Regions from separate parts of the Thalassotalea aquiviva genome, predicted to be linked through region 1. Evidence: predicted binding sites of a transcription regulator. Region 1 holds the regulator's gene; the other holds the start of a gene.

Region 1 (10,968 bases):
GCTATCAGCACTACGCCGAAGAAGCGGTTAGACAAGCTCTTGTTAATATGCAGGCCATTGATGCACCTGCCGGCATGTTACCTGTTGTGCTTGGTGCGGGGTGGCCAGGGGTGTTGCTACATGAAGCGGTAGGACATGGCTTAGAAGGTGACTTTAACCGTAAGGGGTCGTCTGCATTTTCGGGACGAATCGGCCAACAGGTAGCTTCTGAGCTTTGCACCATTGTTGATGATGGCACTTTAGCGAACCGTCGAGGCTCCGTTGCCATTGATGATGAAGGTACCCCTGGACAATACAATGTGTTAATTGAAAACGGTATTTTAAAAGGTTACATGCAAGATAAACACAATGCGCACCTGATGGGAACCAAACCCACTGGTAATGGCCGTCGTGAATCTTATGCTCATTTACCGATGCCAAGAATGACCAATACCTACATGCTAGCCGGTCAACATGATCCTAGCGATATTATAAAGTCGGTAAAAAAAGGCATTTATGCACCAAACTTTGCCGGTGGACAGGTCGATATTACCTCGGGTAAATTTGTTTTTACCACTGCCGAAGCTTATTTAATTGAAAATGGCGAAATAACCGCACCAGTAAAAGGGGCAACCTTGATTGGTAGTGGTCCAGAAGCCATGCAACAAGTGAGCATGGTCGGTAACGATTTAGCGCTAGACTCTGGTGTTGGCGTGTGTGGTAAAGATGGGCAGAGTATTCCTGTTGGCGTAGGCCAACCAACGTTGAAAGTTGACGCTATGACCATAGGTGGAACCCAATAGGGTGTATCGTGAGCACTCAAACTTTTGGGTGCTCGCTTTTTATTTACAACATTTTTTGCTTACGACATTGTGGCGTCAGCATTTTGGCACAAGCCCAACTCATTAATCTTCTATTTCGACGCTTTCTTTTAAATACTTAAACAATTCTTTAACGCTCTTACCTGGCTTTTCTTGCGCCATTTCTTTGGCCGCTTGTCGCGTTAACTGACGTAACCTCTGACGTTCAAGTTTCGGGTTTTCGGCCAGTAATTGTTCCAATTTATCTTGATCTCCGGCGATTAATTTCGCTCTTAACGCTTCCAGTTTTTCACTTTTGATCAGCTCAAATGCGTGCCTATTTTCAATTTTATGGATCGCGAACTTTAATTCTTCAAGGTCGAGTTCAGCCAGTTGTTTACTGATAAAACGAATATTTCTCGCGTAGGCGTCATGTTTACCACGAATTTTATCGGCCAGCTTTAACGCTTGATGGATTTCTTCGTTTAAAGGTAATAAATTACGTTGATTATTGTTATAACGCGCAATGGTTTGAGCCATTTCCTGAATTTCTTTGGCATCACGCTTTTGCTCAGATTTACTGATGATGATGATTTCTTCATCGATAATAGGTTTTTTCTTTTTGGCCATAATTGTCTTCAACTAAGAGAATATCATTTCATTATACAATAAAACCAAGGGCAATTACCCTAATAGAATCAAGCCGTATGTAATAAACTATGGTATGCTGTGAAAATTCTGACCGTGAAAGTGTTTATCTCAATCTACCTAGGCATAGGGGAATGTGAGATATTGCTTATAGGTCGCAATATATGATCAAGACACAATGCAAAAATCAGAATCAATCGAACAAAATATTAACAGTGTTAAAGAGCGCGTCGCGCAAGTACTAGAGCTAGCCAAGCGTTTGGGGGCTGACAGCGCCGAAGTGGCGATGAGTAAACAACAAGGGCTGAGTGTATCGACTCGACTTGGTGAAGTTGACACGGTCGAGTTCACCAATGATGGTGCTCTGGGGTTAACGGTTTACAAAGACGGACGTAAGGGCAGTGCCTCGACCGCAGATTTGTCTGAGCAAGCGTTAAAACAATCGGTTCAAGCAGCGATTAATATTGCCAAATATACCTCGGTTGACCCTTGCTCCGGCTTAGCCGAAAAAGAGCTGTTAGCCTTTGCACCTAAATCCCTTGATTTATACCATCCAGAAGCTATCAGCACAGAGCAAGCGATTGCGATAGCCACGGAAACGGAACAAACGGCACTTGCCGCTGATCCTAAAATTTGCAATTCCGATGGGGCAAACTTTGCCAGTTATGAAGGCTTTAAAGTTTATGGTAACAGCCATGGCATGATTGCTGGCTACCCCTCTACTCGCCACAGTTTAAATTGCATGATGATCGCAGCCGAAGGGGACGATATGCAACGAGATTACAGCTATACAGTGTCTCGCGAATTTAATCAGTTGGCCTCGGCGCAGAGCGTAGGATTGCAAGCGGCTCACGCTGCCGTGGCACGTTTAAATAGCCAAAAGCTTACCACCCAGAAAGTGCCAGTGATGTTTCGAGCAGACGTCGCTAACAGTATCTTTGGCCATTTTATTGCGGCGATCAGTGGCGGTAACTTGTATCGTAATTCATCTTTTCTAGTCGATGCGCTTGGTCAACCGGTATTTGCTAAGCATATTAATATTAGTGAGCGTCCACACATCTTAAAAGGACTTGCCAGCAGTAGCTTTGATGCTGAAGGGGTTGAAACCCATGATCGCGAAATCATCAGCGATGGGATTTTACAAGGTTACCTATTGACCAGCTATTCGGCGCGTAAACTCAAAATGCAAACCACAGGTAACGCTGGTGGCATCCATAATTGGCAAATATCGGCTAATGGCGGTGACTTTGAGTCAATGTTGAAAAAGCTTGGTACCGGTCTTCTTGTGACCGAATTAATGGGGCAGGGGGTCAATGTGGTCAATGGTGATTACTCACGCGGAGCGGCTGGATTTTGGGTCGAAAATGGGGAAATTAAATACCCTGTTGCTGAAATCACCATCGCTGGTAATTTAAAAGATATTTTTACCAATATTGTGGCCACAGGGTCGGATTACGACTTACGCGGTAGTATTCAAACCGGTTCTGTATTGATAGAGCAAATGCAGGTGTCAGGACAATAACGCCAGCACATTTGGCCACTGTGATTAACACCAATAGCGACAAATACTGTTTCGATTTGTCGCTGTTGCTAAGCACTCGCAGCGCCAAAATAATGTGATAACAAAGGGCGAGGTTGTGTTACAAAGTCGAATTTTAAAGGTGTTTTTACCCGCTTAATTTGCTTAAAAACCTAATTACCTAATTACCTAGCAACAGGGTAGCGGTACCTAAAAAGGCGAAAATACCGACCACATCGGTAACGGTTGTTAAAATCACGCTACCAGCAAGGGCTGGGTCAATGTCCATTTTCTTTAACATCAGTGGAATTGAAACCCCGGCAATACCGGCGGCAGTCAGGTTCATTAACATAGCAAAGGCAATGATCCCTCCAAGTAACAAGTCCTGCTTCCATATCGACACGATTGAAGCGATCAATAGGGCCCAAATCACCCCGTTTAAAAATCCGATAGCCAATTCTTTATTTAATATGTTACGGGCATTATTCTCACCGATATGACCAAGCGCCATGCCCCTAATAACGAGGGTTAAAGTTTGCCCACCAGCAACCCCGCCCATGCTTGGCACCAAAGAGTTGAGCACGGCTAAAATCGCCATTTGCGATAGAATACCTTCAAATAAACTGGAAACAGCAACGGCCATCAATGCGGTGATCAGGTTTACGCCAAGCCAAACAGAGCGTTGTTGGGTACTTTTTAATACCGGAGCGAAGGTATCGGCTTCATCATCAAGACCGGCCATACTCATCATTGAGTGCTCAGCACCCTCACGAATGATATCAACCACATCATCAATAGTTATTCGGCCTAACAGGTGACCTTGATCATCAATAACCGGCGCCGAAACCCAGTCATAGCGTTCAAACAAGGTAGCCACTTCATTCTCATCCATTGCCGCAGGAATGGTGACGGTATCATAATTGGTGATATCAGAAATCGGTTGCTCAGGTCTTGCCGTAATAAGGTTTGCCAACGACACCGAGCCGATAAACTTGTCATCGCGATTGACCACATAAAATGAGTCGGTGGCATCTGGTAACTCACCGCGAAGACGTAAGTAGCGCATAATCACATCTATGGTCACATCGGGACGAAGTGTGATGGTATCGGTATTCATGATACCACCAGCGGTATCTTCTTCGTATGAAAGCGCTTGCTCTACTCGCATTTGATCTTGGCTATCAAGCGAATTGAGTACTTCTTGATAAACCGAGTCTGGTAACGTTCGAAGAACTTCGGCTAGATCATCAATGTCCATGCCTTCGGCTGCCGCCGCCAGTTTTTCTGGCTGCATGTTCTTTAAGATGCCTTTACGCACCTCTTCGGATAATTCTTCGAGAATTTCACCCTGAAAATCAGGGTCGGTAAGTTGCCATAAGACTTGTCGGCTTTTCGCTGGCGAAGACTCAAGTAACAGAGCAATATCGTAAGCCGGCATGTGTTGAAACATTTTACGGACGTAGACAAACATACCGCTTTCAAGAGCAGTGTTAATCTCGAGTAATCGTTTTTGGCTTATTTCTTGCTCTGATATTTCCGGCATTAATCACCCTGTGCCGATAAAAACCGATTCTACTTAGTAAATGAACAGGTTTGGTTTCTTGATTTTATTGACGTAAGTTTATCGTATATATGAACTTTTATCAGCTTTTTCTTTTAAAAGCCTGAACCATAAGAAGGTGAGATAGCTACTTCAGGACCAGAAACGGTAAGGCTTTTAGCCGAGGGAGTGTGATGAAAACGACAAATATTAAGCCTAACAGTGGACCTATAAATAAGGTCGTGCTTATTCGCCTTCATCAAATTTATTTGAAAACAATTCACAAATGGCATCTAGCGCTTGCTTGGCATCAACCCCTTCGCTGTGAATGGTGACATGCTTACCTTTGCTGCCCGTAAGTAGCATTAATGCCATGATGGATTCAGCCTCAGCTGATTTACCTTCAAGATCAAGGGTGACTTTCGCATCAAATGACATGCTTAATTTGGCCAGCTTAGTGGCAGCTCGAGCATGCAATCCAAGTTTATTTTCAATGAGAACGGTGCGGGAAAACGAAGTCATTATAGTCCTTTTATTACCCCTATGAATAAAGTAAAACATAGGGGAGCGCTGGTTGAGATTAACTGGGGTGATTGGCACTTAATTCACGGTGGCGTATTTGTACGTCTTTATTTTCTTTACGAAATTGTTTGGCTAATTGTTCTACTAAATACACACTGCGGTGCTTGCCACCAGTACAGCCAATCGCAACGGTTAAATAAGTTCGGTTATTACGTTCTAAATGAGGCAACCAAGTCATCATAAAACTGTTTATTTGCCACATAAATTTCGTCACCACCGGTTGGCTCGCTAAAAATTCTTGCACCGGTTGCTCTAATCCGGTGTGGTTTTTTAAGCCCTGCTCCCAAAATGGGTTTGGTAAGAAGCGGGCATCAAAAACATAGTCGGCATCCGTCGGTACCCCATATTTAAAACCAAATGATTCCAATACGATGACCATAGACCCCGTTTTACTGCCTAAAATACGCTCTCTGACGAGATCGGCGAGTTGATGGGGCGTTAGCTTACTGGTATTGATATATAAGCTGGCTCGGCTTGAGACGGGCTCTAATAGCTTCTTTTCGGTTTCAATGGCTTGATCAAGCGCCATATTCTTGCGAATAAGCGGGTGCAAACGACGGGTTTCACTAAAGCGTCTGATCAGCTCTTGATCATCGGCATCAAGATATAAAATGCTTAACTCAACCGTCTTAGGTAAGTAGTCTATGATTTCTTTGGCGTCTTCAGGATTACTTGGTAAGTTACGAACATCCAAAGATACGGCAACGTTTTCATAATCGTTGATGACGGTGTGGGTTAAAGCGGGTAATAAATTAACTGGAATGTTGTCAACACAGTAATAGCCTAAATCTTCTAATACGCGTAATGCAACGGATTTACCTGACCCTGAACGGCCACTGACAATGATAAGTTTCATAATGCTCTGCTAACAAGCGATAAGGGTTTGATAGAGTTGATCCGACGTTTGGCAACGACGTATCTTGCGACAAAATTCTTTTTCACTAAAACGTTTGGCAATGCTGGCAAGCGTTTCAAGGTGACGCTCACATTGCTGGCTTGGAACAAATAGCGCAACAAAAATGTCGACCGGTTTATCATCAATAGCATCAAACTCTACCGGTTTTGCCGTTGTTAATAAAATGGCCACGACTTTGTCGGCGTTATCTAAACGCCCGTGAGGAATGGCAATGCCGTTACCAATGCCTGTACTACTAAGCTTTTCACGATTTAATAACGTATTGAGTAACTCTTTTTCACTGCTTGTTCTTATTTTTTGGCTGGCCAGTTTGCTGATGTGTTCTAGGACGGTCTTTTTGCTGGTGCCAGGGACTGCACACACGGTGCAGTCTGGAGTGAGTAATTCTGTTAAATTCATAATTAATGTTTGGTAAGTTTGGCTTTGTATTTTAAAACCTGTCTGTCCAATTTATCAATAAGTGCATCAATAGCAGCATACATATCTTGATCGGATGATGAGCCAAATATTTCGCCACCGTTAACATGTAAAGTTGCTTCGGCAATTTGCTCTAACTTCTCAACCTTTAAAAACACTTGAACATTATTAATATGATCAAAATGCCGCTCTAATTTTTCAAACTTAGACTCAACATAGTTGCGCATAGAGTCGGTGACGTCTACATGATGCCCAGATAGATTAATTTGCATAAGCGTTTTCCTTTTATTCAAAGCTACAATAAGCTTTTACGTTGGTTAGAAGGTGGAATAGCCAAAGATTCTCGATATTTAGCTATCGTTCTGCGTGCAACATTAATGCCTTGATCGGCAAGTAACTGCGCCATTTTACTGTCGCTTAATGGCTTGCTTGGGATCTCAGCGTCGACGAGCTTTTTAATCAAGGCTCGTATCGCGGTTGAAGAGCATTCACCACCGTTTTCTGTACTGACATGACTTGAAAAGAAATATTTTAATTCAAAAATACCTCTTGGGGTGTGCATGTACTTATGAGTGGTGACTCGAGATATTGTTGATTCGTGCATTTCTACTGCTTCAGCAATATCATTTAAAACCATCGGACGCATTGCTTCAGGGCCATGTTCAAAGAACGCTTGTTGGCGTTGAACAATGCAATTTGACACTTTTAATAAGGTATCATTTCGACTTTCAAGGGATTTAATAAACCACTTAGCTTCTTGCAAATGGGAACGCACAAATTGGCTTTCATCGGTGTTTCTCGATTTAGTCAAAGAAGCATATTGCTGATTTATCCCAAGCCTTGGTGCGGTATCTGGGTTAAGTTCAACAACCCAGCGGCCATTTTTCTTAAACACACTTACATCGGGTACAATGTATTGCTCATCATTGGCGACAATAACATCACCTGGTCGAGGGTTAAGGCTATGAATTAACAGCATAACCTCTTTCAGTTGTGGTTCTTTAAGGCGAGTCTTGCGCATTAATTGGCGATAATCACGATTACCCAAAAGCTCAATATGATCTTTAATGATTTGTTTGGCTTCTTTTAAATATGGGGTATTGGAGTCAAACTGATTTAACTGAATAATTAAGCAATCACTGATTGATTGAGCGCCCACGCCAATCGGGTCGAACATGTTAATGCGTTTTAATACCGCTTCAACTTCGTCAAGTTCAACCTCGTCATCGCCAAGGCTTGCCAACACATCTTCGGTTGTGATGGTCAAATAACCACTGTCATCAATGGCATCAATAATCGCCACCGCGATGGTGCGGTCAGTGTCTGAAAATGGTGTTAACTCCATCTGCCAAAGTAAGTGATCTCTAATTGACTCGGTTGTTTCGCCTTGATAGGTGTATTCATCATCTGAAGACGACTTTAGTCCGGTGTTTGATACCCCAGCGCTGAAACTTTCTTCCCACGTTGTATCGACGTTAAGATCTTGGGGGATTTCATCTGAACTGAGTTGTTCTGATGTACTGACTTCGTCGGAGTTGATATTGGCATCATCGTGACTGTCGCTGTTAGCGTGCGCTGTTTCTTCGCTGACTTTTTTGTCAAACTCATCACCACCGTTGCTGTCCATTGGTTGTGTTTCATCGACTTCAAGTAAAGGATTGCTATCAAGGGCTTCTTGGATTTCTTGTTGTAAATCCAACGTGGAGAGCTGCAACAACTTTATCGCTTGTTGCAGTTGAGGTGTCATCGTTAAATGCTGCCCCATTCGGAGCTGAAGACTAGGTCTCATTATGTTTGAAATACTTCCATTTTACTCAGGCTAAACCTGACGTTTCTGATACATTTTTTATCGGTTTGTTATATAACTATAGCGTGAATTTCTCACCAAGGTATACATCACGTACTTGCTGGTTATTTAACACTTGCTGTGCATCCCCTTCAGCGATAAGTTCGCCATGGCTAACGATGTAAGCATGCTCACATACGTCAAGAGTTTCACGCACATTATGATCGGTAATTAATACCCCGATACCACGATTTTTAAGATGTAAAATTATTTTTTTAATATCGCCAACCGAAATCGGATCAACACCTGCAAAAGGTTCATCAAGTAAGATAAATTGTGGATCGGCCGCCAATGCTCTAGCGATTTCGACCCGGCGCCGTTCACCACCAGATAAACTTTGACCGGTATTATCTATGATGTGGGCAATATTAAATTCTTCGACCAAAGCTTCCAGCTTTTCTTGTCGTTGATCTGCGTTTAAATCTTTGCGTGTTTGCAAAATAGCCATAATGTTATCGGCAACGGTGAGTTTACGAAATATCGATGCTTCTTGCGGCAAATAACCTAAGCCCTTGCGAGCTCGCTCATGCATGGGTAATAAGGTTAAATCATCACCATTTAGGCTAACTCTACCTTGGTCGCTAGGAACCAAACCCACAATCATATAAAAAGAGGTGGTTTTACCCGCCCCATTAGGGCCGAGTAAGCCAACAACCTGACCCGCGTTTACGGTCAGACTGACATCTTTAACAACTTTTCTACCTTTGTATGATTTAGCTAAATTTTCTGCTTTTAATACCGAAGTCATTATGTGTTATTGCTCTGTTGGTTTTTCATCTTTTGCAGGAACTTTGCTGTCAGGCTTTAAAATGGTGGTGACACTTTCACTGCTTTCTGCGGTTAACTGCTCGGTTTCGGTGTTATAGGTAATAATATCTCCGCGCACCATACTGCCTTCTTGACTTACCGATGCATTACCCTTAATGGTTATCGTGTTGGTGCTAGGGGAATAAGAAATCTCATTCGCTTTAAGCTCGATTAGCTGACCATCTTCTAATAACTGACTAAACCTTGCCGGCTTGCCTTTGGCTAAGTAAGATTTGTTGTCACCATCACCATTTTGCGCAACTTGTACTAAGTCTGCTTCAATGGTCAAACTTCCTTGGGTGATTTTCACATCTTCAATGTAATTGGCCACTTTATTTTTTAAATCACTGGATTGGCGTTTAGCGACAATCACAATTTCTTGGTCCAGGTCTTTATCCCAAGCGACTGTAATTGGGCTTGCTAATATAACGGTTAAGCCGATGAGCGCCTTAATAGGCATGTTTTTTGTAAATAGTTTTAACATGTTCACTTATGGTCATTTGAGTAGAATTAATATCAACGAAAAGTCCGGCCCCATAGAGGGTAAAGTCTCGCCCTTTCATGATTATCTCTTGGTCTGAGGTGATCTCTTTTACCACCAAATCCATCGACAGTTCTTCACCCTGTATTTCTTTTATAAAGCCATTTTCATCACTGGAAATCAATCTCACCTGGTTTGACAAGGTTAATTGATTGGTTGCCGTTAATGAGCCTGATAATGCTGAAATAGTCCAATTAGGCTTGCCTTCACCAAGGTAAATGGTAAAACGAGGCTTCTTAAAGAGCGTCTGCTGTTCATCGGCAAAGTGGGTCATTTCATCTGCGTAAATAGTATGACTTAATTTACCATCAATATCATATTGATTGGAACTCAAACTCTGGGCAATAAAGTCAGGAATATTTTTATCAGCGACAGGCTCGGTTTCATCCATCATCGACTTTTGCCATTGAATGTAGCCATAAATCATGATGGCAATGGCAAAAATGATGGTTGAAATGGTATGCAACCGACTCATACACTGCTGCCTTTTGCCAAGGCTAATTTACCTTGGCTTTGGAGAATTAAGTCACAAAGCTCTCTAACCGCGCCAAAACCACCGTTTAATAGGGTCACGTAATCAGCCGCTTGGACTACCAGCGGGTGGGCATCATTTACCGCAACCCCTAAACCAACGTATTCGATACAGGCTAAATCTGGCACATCGTCACCTATATAGGCAATTTGATCAGGGCTTAGTTCCAAGTTTTGGCGAATGAACTCAAGCGCGGGAAGTTTATCTTCTTGCCCTTGAATAATGTGCTTAACGTTTAATGCTTGCATTCGATTGGTGACAATATTTGAGTTGCGGCCCGTTATAACCGCCACTTCAATACCAAATTGAGCCAAGGCTTTTATGCCAAAACCGTCTTTGGTATTGAACGCCTTTAATTCTTCACCGTCGTTACCCAGATAAATTCGACCATCGGAAAAGACACCGTCGATGTCACACACTAAAAGCTTAATTTGATTAGCTTTGGCAATAATTTTATCGGCTACTTGACCGTATAATGTGTCTGTCATGTTCATTGAATCTGCGGTCACTTAGAGAACTCCAGCTTTTAATATATCATGCATATTCATGGCGCCAATTGGAACCTGATGTTGGTTGACGATGATCAAACCATTGATACTTTTGTCTTCCATTAATTTTAATGCTTGTGCGGCGAGCATATCGGCATGAGCAACAATGGGGTTCCGAGTCATTACAGCACGTATTTGTGCAGTATGAATATTGATTTCTTCATCAAGGATACGTCTTAAATCGCCATCGGTAAATAAACCCACTAATTTATCTTGCGCGTTAACCACGGCCGTCATTCCCAAACCTTGGGTAGACATTTCCACTAAAGCGTCTTTGATTAATGCTGTTTCGT
Region 2 (7,134 bases), 240 kb from region 1:
TATCCATCCCAAACATCGGCAGTTGAGGTGCAATAATAATGAAATCGAGAGGTTTTTTTTGTATCCAAGCCTCGTACAGTGGTCCGTGTTTTAACACGTAGCCCAGTTCACTTTTGCCATTTCCGCGCTCACCATTGCCGTGTAAAAACAACAGTACAGGCCATTTCTTGTTAGGGTTTTTATCATATCCCCTTGGTAAATAAACAAAATAGTCACGTTCGCTATTGTCTAATGAACTCAAAAAACTGTGACGCACCAATTGATCATCTAAAGGGCGGCTGAAGTCGGCTGCAACGTTGGCACCCGCTGATCTCGGCGCAAAGGCGGAGTGAGAAGGGTCACTGTGAGTTGTTTGAGCACAAGAAAAGAGAGTAAAAGAGCTTATCGCGATAAGTAATGATTTTATTGTCATAAGTCAGGCCAATTACACAAACGTTGACCCATTAAAACGAAATTTGTCGTTCACTACAAGCCTAAAACACATGCTTTAGCTTGATAATCCCGATACCTTGTTACCTTTAACTTTTGTCGCTGGGTTTGTTGCTTAGCCACAAAGTTTGGTAGGGCGCTAGGGTAATTTGTTCATCTAAGTTGGTATATAAAGTCTCGCTAATAAGATCAACCCACTGATCTAATGAAATTAAATTAAGCTCATTCAGGTTGAGTGTTTGAGGCTCATCACTGACATTATTTATCGCGAAAAGGCTTTGTTTGCGATCTGGACTTTGGCGCCAAAAGGCAAAAATGGCGGTGCCTAAATGTAAGGTGTATTGGGTGGCATTTGGATGCAGTGCCGATTGTTGTTTACGAATATTAATCAGGCGAGACAATTCTTTAAACACCAAATGGTGATGTGAGTGACTGTTTTCAAGCTCGGTTATAAGCGCATCATATGCCCATTTATGGCGGTTAATACTCCTATTTTGTCCGGTATTTACAACGCGCTCGAAATCGTTTGGTGTTGCTAATAAACTGTGAATATAAAACGCGGGAATGCCTTCAATGGCGAGCATAATTGCATGCGCACAAATAAATCGTTGAAATTGCAGGTTGTCGAGGCCTTTGGTGGTACCACTTAAGGCATCGTATAAGCTGATGTTAATTTCATAAGCTTGGTTTTTACCGCCTTTTACGGCTCGCCAAGATACCTTGCCGCCAAAATTTAGCATGGTATTGATCATTTCGTCGGTTTCATCGTCGCTTAAAATACCTTCTACAGGACGTAAACCAATACCATCATGAGAGGCAATAAAATTAAAGTAAGTGGTGCCATTTTGCGCCGGTGGCTGGGTCATTAACCAGGTTTTTAAATGCTTACAATTACCGGTAACTAACGTTTGAATAAGCAGGGGAGGCAATGAAAAATTATAAATTGCATGGGCTTCGTTGGCATTGCCAAAGTACATTAAGTTTTGTCGGTTAGGGATATTCGTTTCGGTAATAATAATCGCTGAAGGGTGTTTTTTTTCGACTAGTAAGCGTAGCAGTTTCACTATTTCATGGGTTTGAACCAAATTAATGCAGGGGCTGTTGGCCTCTTTCCATAAAAACGCGATGGCATCAAAGCGAAATACGTTGATCCCTTTGTTGAGGTAAAAGCGAATGATTGAGACAAACTCTTTTAGGACTTCAGGGTTGCGAAAATCAAAGTCGACCTGATCATGACTAAAGGTACACCAAACGTACTTTTTACCATCCAGGGTATCAACCTCTTTGAGTAATTCGTGCGTACGAGGTCGAACGACCATGCTGGTATCTTGCTCAGGGCTCGCTTCAAAAAAGAAGTTTTTGCCAGGTTCTTTACCCTGTTTGAAGTTTTCAAACCAACCACTTCGAGCCGAACAATGGTTTATCACCACATCGGCCATAATGTTATATTGCGTTGCTAGCTGTTCAATATGATGCCAGTCGCCCATCGCTTGGTTGACCTGATAATAATCAATGACCGAAAAGCCATCATCAGAGCTGTAAGGATAAAAGGGTAATAAATGAATGCTTGAAATGGTATTTTTGACATGAGTTTGCATAAACTCAGACAACGTTGCTAAAGGGTACTGATTGTCGTGTTGAATACTGTCGGCATAAGTAATTAAAAAAATATCCGATTGATCCCAATGATTGGTATGAGAAATGGTAGCATGGCCACCATCTTCAACCCCCATAATACTGGCCATTTGTTTTGCTAGTACAAGGTTGTTAGGGCGTTCTGGGTAAATAATATCTAAATGCGAAACTAAGCGCGTTAAGAGATCGCTTAGTTTTGAATTTGGGCTATCAATGGAACGGCTTTTAATCATATATACCTCAACAAAGAGAGTGAATGAGTGCGGTTAGGTAAGCCTAGCGGGTGCTGTCGTTAACGCCTTTGCTTAGAGCGTCTTTTAACGTTTACGCTGATTTTGTATTCATGATCTTTTGGCTAAATTCAGCGTTGTCTTGTTCAACTGCGAGTTTTAGACGGTCAAAAATATCGGGCTTGGCATTAATAACGCGGTTCCAGCTTGGAATAAATGGCGTTTCCATAGGATCTTCTAAAAATTTCTGACCGGCTTTAATGATATTCTCGGCAAATAACTCCACCGCCTTTTCTTCTTTGTGAACATCTAAATCGAGACCGTTAATGATGGCGTCATTTTTGTAGGTTTCGATAAAATCCAATGCGATTCGATAATAGGTGGCTTTAATCGTACGAAAACGGCCAGCGTTAAATACAGTGCCTTGAATCGCGAGCTTACGAAATAGCGCTTTGGCGATGTCTATCGACATTTTTGATAAACCACCATTTTCATCTTCAGCCGACAAATCTTGATGCTTGTGATCGTAAATATCGGCAATGTCGACCTGACATAAACGATTGGTGGCGTAATTGCGTTTCATTTCGGCCAGAACACCAATTTCTAAACCCCAGTCACTTGGGATCCGTAAATCGTTTAAGACATCAATTCTAAATGAAAATTCACCCGCCAGCGGATAACGGTAACTGTCTAAATAATCTAAATACTCTGTATCATCGACTTGCTTTTTAAGGGCTCTAATTAACGGCGTCACCAACAAACGGCTGACCCGACCATTTAAGGTTCCGTTAGCGGTGCGGGCGTAGTAGCCTTTACAAAATTCATAATTAAATTTAGGGTTAGCGACAGGGTAAATTAAGCGAGCTAAAAGATTGCGATCATAGGTTAAAATATCGCAATCATGTAGGGCGATTGATTCAACCTGATTGCAGGCCAGCATATAACCAAAGCAATACCAAACATTACGTCCTTTGCCCATTTGTTCCGGTGCTAAGCCAAGTTCTTTTAACTCTTTATCAATGGCTTTTAGGCGCGGGCCGTCATTCCAAAGAACCCTATGATGTTGCGGTAATTGCGCAAAAAATTCTAATGCATGACGATATTCTGTTTCATCCGCCTTATCTAAACCAATTACGATTTGAGATAGGTAAGGGACCTCCTTTAATTCGTTAACAATATTGGGCAAGGCCTTAGTTTGTAATTCAGAATAAAGGCTCGGTAAAACCAGTCCCATTGGTCGCTTTTTAGAAAATTCGGATAGCTCCGCCTCTACGTCTTCTACAGGGCGGCGAGATAAATTATGTAACGTGGTAATAATGCCATTTTGATAAAAATCGCCCATGGAGATCTCCTTAATTTTGACTATAAAGTCGTTTGATTTGCTTGCGGTTGCAAAATAGATAATATGGTTTCGTTCCAGCCACTAGGTCCTATGCCCTTGGAGCGGATAAGGTTTTTATGCGTATCGATAATTGGATCTTTATGAGTAGGTGATTGAATAACCACAGCAATATCGGCACATTCAAGCATTGCTCTATCGTTACCACTATCACCTAAGGCTATTAATTTATGCTTAGCGCCTGAATCCTTCGACGCCTGCTCGTACAAAGATTTTAAAAACAGTAAGGGTTTGGCTTTATTACTCTGGCCTTGCACATGTAAATAACGCCCCCCTTCTAAGCCGTATAAGCCAAAGAGCTGTAAATGCTTTTTAAATGCTTCCATTTTTACCTGACTATCTTGCCACTTTAGTGGCTCTGAAAACTGTCTTTCTTTGGCCATTGCCGCTTGCTCCATTGACAAACCACAGTCATTGGCCAGATCGCGCATAGACAGACCAGCAAAGCCGGTAAACTGATAATTATGACCGGCTTTTAACGTGGTTAATCGCGATAAGATTTCACTGCGATTTAAACCAAAATGTAATAACCAATATTGGCCAGCATCAGATTTTTCAAAGCGCTCTAATAACGCCTCTGTAAAGTAGCCTTTTGGAATATATAACGCCGAACCGTTTTCAATGATAAAAGGGTGATTATTATTGAGCTGCTTGCACAGCTTTTCAGTTTCTGCAAAGGTTTTGCTGGTATTAAAAATAATGGGTACAGATAGTTGCTGACAGTATTCAAGCGCAGGAATGGCTTTGTAAAATTTGTAAGTATGGTGATCGAGTAACGTGCCATCTAAGTCCGTCGAGATAATATATTCTTGCGCCACTGCTTGCTCCCTTAAGGTTTGATGTAAATAAAATGTTGCAATTACTATACCAACTCAAAGATTCGAATCAAGCGCACTAAAGTGGGGCTTAGTATTTTATTGCTTTATTTATTGAGCTTGAAAGGTGCGTTTTTGCGCTAAGTTGGTGCATGTGCTGAAAATTTAAATCGAACGTGAAGCAGGGGGATAGGGTAACCTTGGCTGTCGTTGCTAGGGCACAACCGTTTGAACAGACTCTAGGCGGGGCGACACTTTAAGACCAGAGGCTATGAATAAATGGATTTAAAATAAGCATGCACATAGCGCTAAATATTTGATCTCTATGGAAAAATATTAACTGAAATTGATGGCATGTTCATTCATTGGGGGGAATCTATCCCAATCCACAGTAATGAGGAATCCTAATGAATAAAATTGTCGCTATCGTTCTGATCATGCTGATAAATTGTATATGCTTTGAGTCAGCATTAGCCCAGGACAAAAATACAGCTTTGGTTCCTTTACCTTTGGTCGATGATTTCACCAAAAGTAATGATGGTTGGGCCTTCGGACTGGGTTTGGGTATAGCATTCGAATCGACCTATGAGGGCTTGGATGAATTTAGGCAGGCATAAATGCTTTTTTATCGATTTAGTGCTCTAAAAGGCGTCACTAAATTGGCTTTACAAGCGTGCCTTATAACGAGCATAACTAGTAACCCTGATCAGACCTTAGACAAACAATCCTCGTTCAATGATAAAAGCACTACTAAGTAGTGCTTTTATCTACATTCTTATTGCTAAAGTTTTAATCCCTTAAGCTTGCTGAAAGTGAATCAGCTCTTCAGCCAAGACGAAATCTAAAATGCCTAAAGCGGCTTTGCGCCCTTCATCAATGGCGGTGACCACTAAGTCAGAACCTCGCACCATATCACCACCGGCAAAAATATTTTGCTTACTGGTTTGCATAGCAAAGTTAGAATGCTCTGATGCGATTACTCGACCACGTGAGTCAACTTTCACCCCCGCATCTTGCATCCATTTAGGTGGGCTTGGCAAGAAACCAAAGGCTATCACCACAGCATCTGCAGGCATAATAAACTCACTACCTTCAATCGGTTTAGGACTACGACGGCCATTAGCATCAGGTTCACCAAGTTCGGTTCTTACGAACTTAACTCCGTTGGCAACCCCATGAGCATCCACCGAGATATCTAACGGCTGTAAATTAAACTGAAAATCAACGCCTTCTTCGGTCGCATTTTGTACTTCGCGCGGGGAGCCTGGCATGTTTTCTTTGTCGCGACGATACGCACAGGTAACCTCACTGGCACCTTGTCTAATGGCCGTACGCACACAGTCCATCGCCGTATCACCACCACCTAAAACAACCACTTTTTTATTGTTAAAGTTGGTGTAGGGTTTAGCACCTCGTTCAATGCCCATGATTTTTTGGGTATTTGCAATCAAATAATCTAAGGCGTTGTATACACCGGTTGCAGATTCATGTTCAAAACCACCGGTCATGTCGGTATAGGTGCCCAATGCTAAAAATACTGCATCGTATTGCTCGCTAATATCATGAAAAGGGATGTCCTTACCCACATTAATATTGAGTTTAAACTCTATGCCCATTTGTTCAAAAATGTGGCGACGTTTGATCACGACATCTTTTTCTAATTTAAATGCCGGAATACCAAAGGTTAGTAAGCCGCCTATTTCTGATTGCTTGTCATACACTACCGCCTTTACCCCGTTTCGGGTTAAAACATCGGCACACGCTAAACCGGCCGGACCCGCGCCAATAACGGCAACGGTTTTACCTGTAGACACGACATGCGACAAGTCGGGTTTCCAACCTTGAGCAAAAGCGGTATCGGTAATGTATTTTTCAATATTACCAATGGTCACCGCCCCAAACTCATCATTTAGGGTACACGTAGACTCACATAATCTGTCTTGTGGACAAACACGGCCGCACATTTCTGGCAGAGAATTGGTTTGATGGCATAAATCGGCGGCTTCAAATATTTTTCCTTCGGTAACCAGTTCAAGCCATTGTGGGATGTAGTTATGTACAGGGCATTTCCATTCACAGTAAGGATTACCGCAGTCTATGCAACGGTCTGCTTGACCCGCGCTTTGTTCATCGCTTAATGGTTGGTAAATTTCAACGAAATTGGTTTTGCGTTCATTAATGTCCTTTTTAGGCGGATCAATACGCTTAACGTCAACAAATTGATATACATTTTTACTCATATTAATTCCTACTGTGCCTGAACTCTTAACTCAGCTGACGAACGACTACGGTGGCCTAGTAATGTTTTTATATCGGTCGCTATGGGTTTAATTAGCCTAAAGTAACGACTAAATTGTTCAAAGTTTTCCAGAATATGTTGGGCACGTGCACTGTGTGTATGTTCAAAGTGCTGGTTGATAATGCCACGTAAATGTTCTAGATGGATGTTATGGTCGGTGACATTTATGACCTCGATAGACTGAGCATTTAGACGAATGTCTAAGTCGTTATCTTGATCAAGAATGTAAGCAAAGCCTCCGGTCATACCTGCACCGAAGTTCAACCCTACTTGTCCTAAAATCGTCACAATCCCGCCTGTCATATATTCACAGCCATGATCACCGAC

What was found. The regulator sigma-54, encoded in region 1, starts transcription at its own class of promoters, with help from an activator protein. The targets are predictions, from matches to a motif close to GTTGGCACGNNNNTNGNNT.
Region 2: the regulator sigma-54 is predicted to act here: its motif matches at 4,547-4,565, upstream of ACAY00_RS01290 (HAD-IIB family hydrolase).

The regions. Positions count from the first base shown of each region.
Region 1 covers NZ_CP166961.1:528,164-539,131, forward strand. Annotated here, with positions in the region: gene tldD (metalloprotease TldD) at 1-782, shown strand, start outside; gene yjgA (ribosome biogenesis factor YjgA) at 885-1,409, opposite strand; gene pmbA (metalloprotease PmbA) at 1,606-2,949, shown strand; gene mgtE (magnesium transporter) at 3,128-4,489, opposite strand; gene ACAY00_RS02300 (HPr family phosphocarrier protein) at 4,733-5,008, opposite strand; gene rapZ (RNase adapter RapZ) at 5,067-5,924, opposite strand; gene ptsN (PTS IIA-like nitrogen regulatory protein PtsN) at 5,934-6,383, opposite strand; gene hpf (ribosome hibernation promoting factor) at 6,386-6,673, opposite strand; gene ACAY00_RS02320 (RNA polymerase factor sigma-54) at 6,697-8,190, opposite strand; gene lptB (LPS export ABC transporter ATP-binding protein) at 8,267-8,995, opposite strand; gene lptA (lipopolysaccharide transport periplasmic protein LptA) at 9,002-9,514, opposite strand; gene lptC (LPS export ABC transporter periplasmic protein LptC) at 9,504-10,070, opposite strand; gene kdsC (3-deoxy-manno-octulosonate-8-phosphatase KdsC) at 10,067-10,615, opposite strand; gene ACAY00_RS02345 (KpsF/GutQ family sugar-phosphate isomerase) at 10,637-10,968, opposite strand, start outside.
Region 2 covers NZ_CP166961.1:288,011-295,144, forward strand. Annotated here, with positions in the region: gene ACAY00_RS01275 (alpha/beta hydrolase-fold protein) at 1-412, opposite strand, end outside; gene ACAY00_RS01280 (sugar phosphorylase) at 519-2,297, opposite strand; gene ACAY00_RS01285 (glycosyl transferase) at 2,389-3,636, opposite strand; gene ACAY00_RS01290 (HAD-IIB family hydrolase) at 3,657-4,511, opposite strand; gene ACAY00_RS01295 (hypothetical protein) at 4,916-5,125, shown strand; gene ACAY00_RS01300 (FAD-dependent oxidoreductase) at 5,306-6,748, opposite strand; gene gltB (glutamate synthase large subunit) at 6,757-7,134, opposite strand, start outside.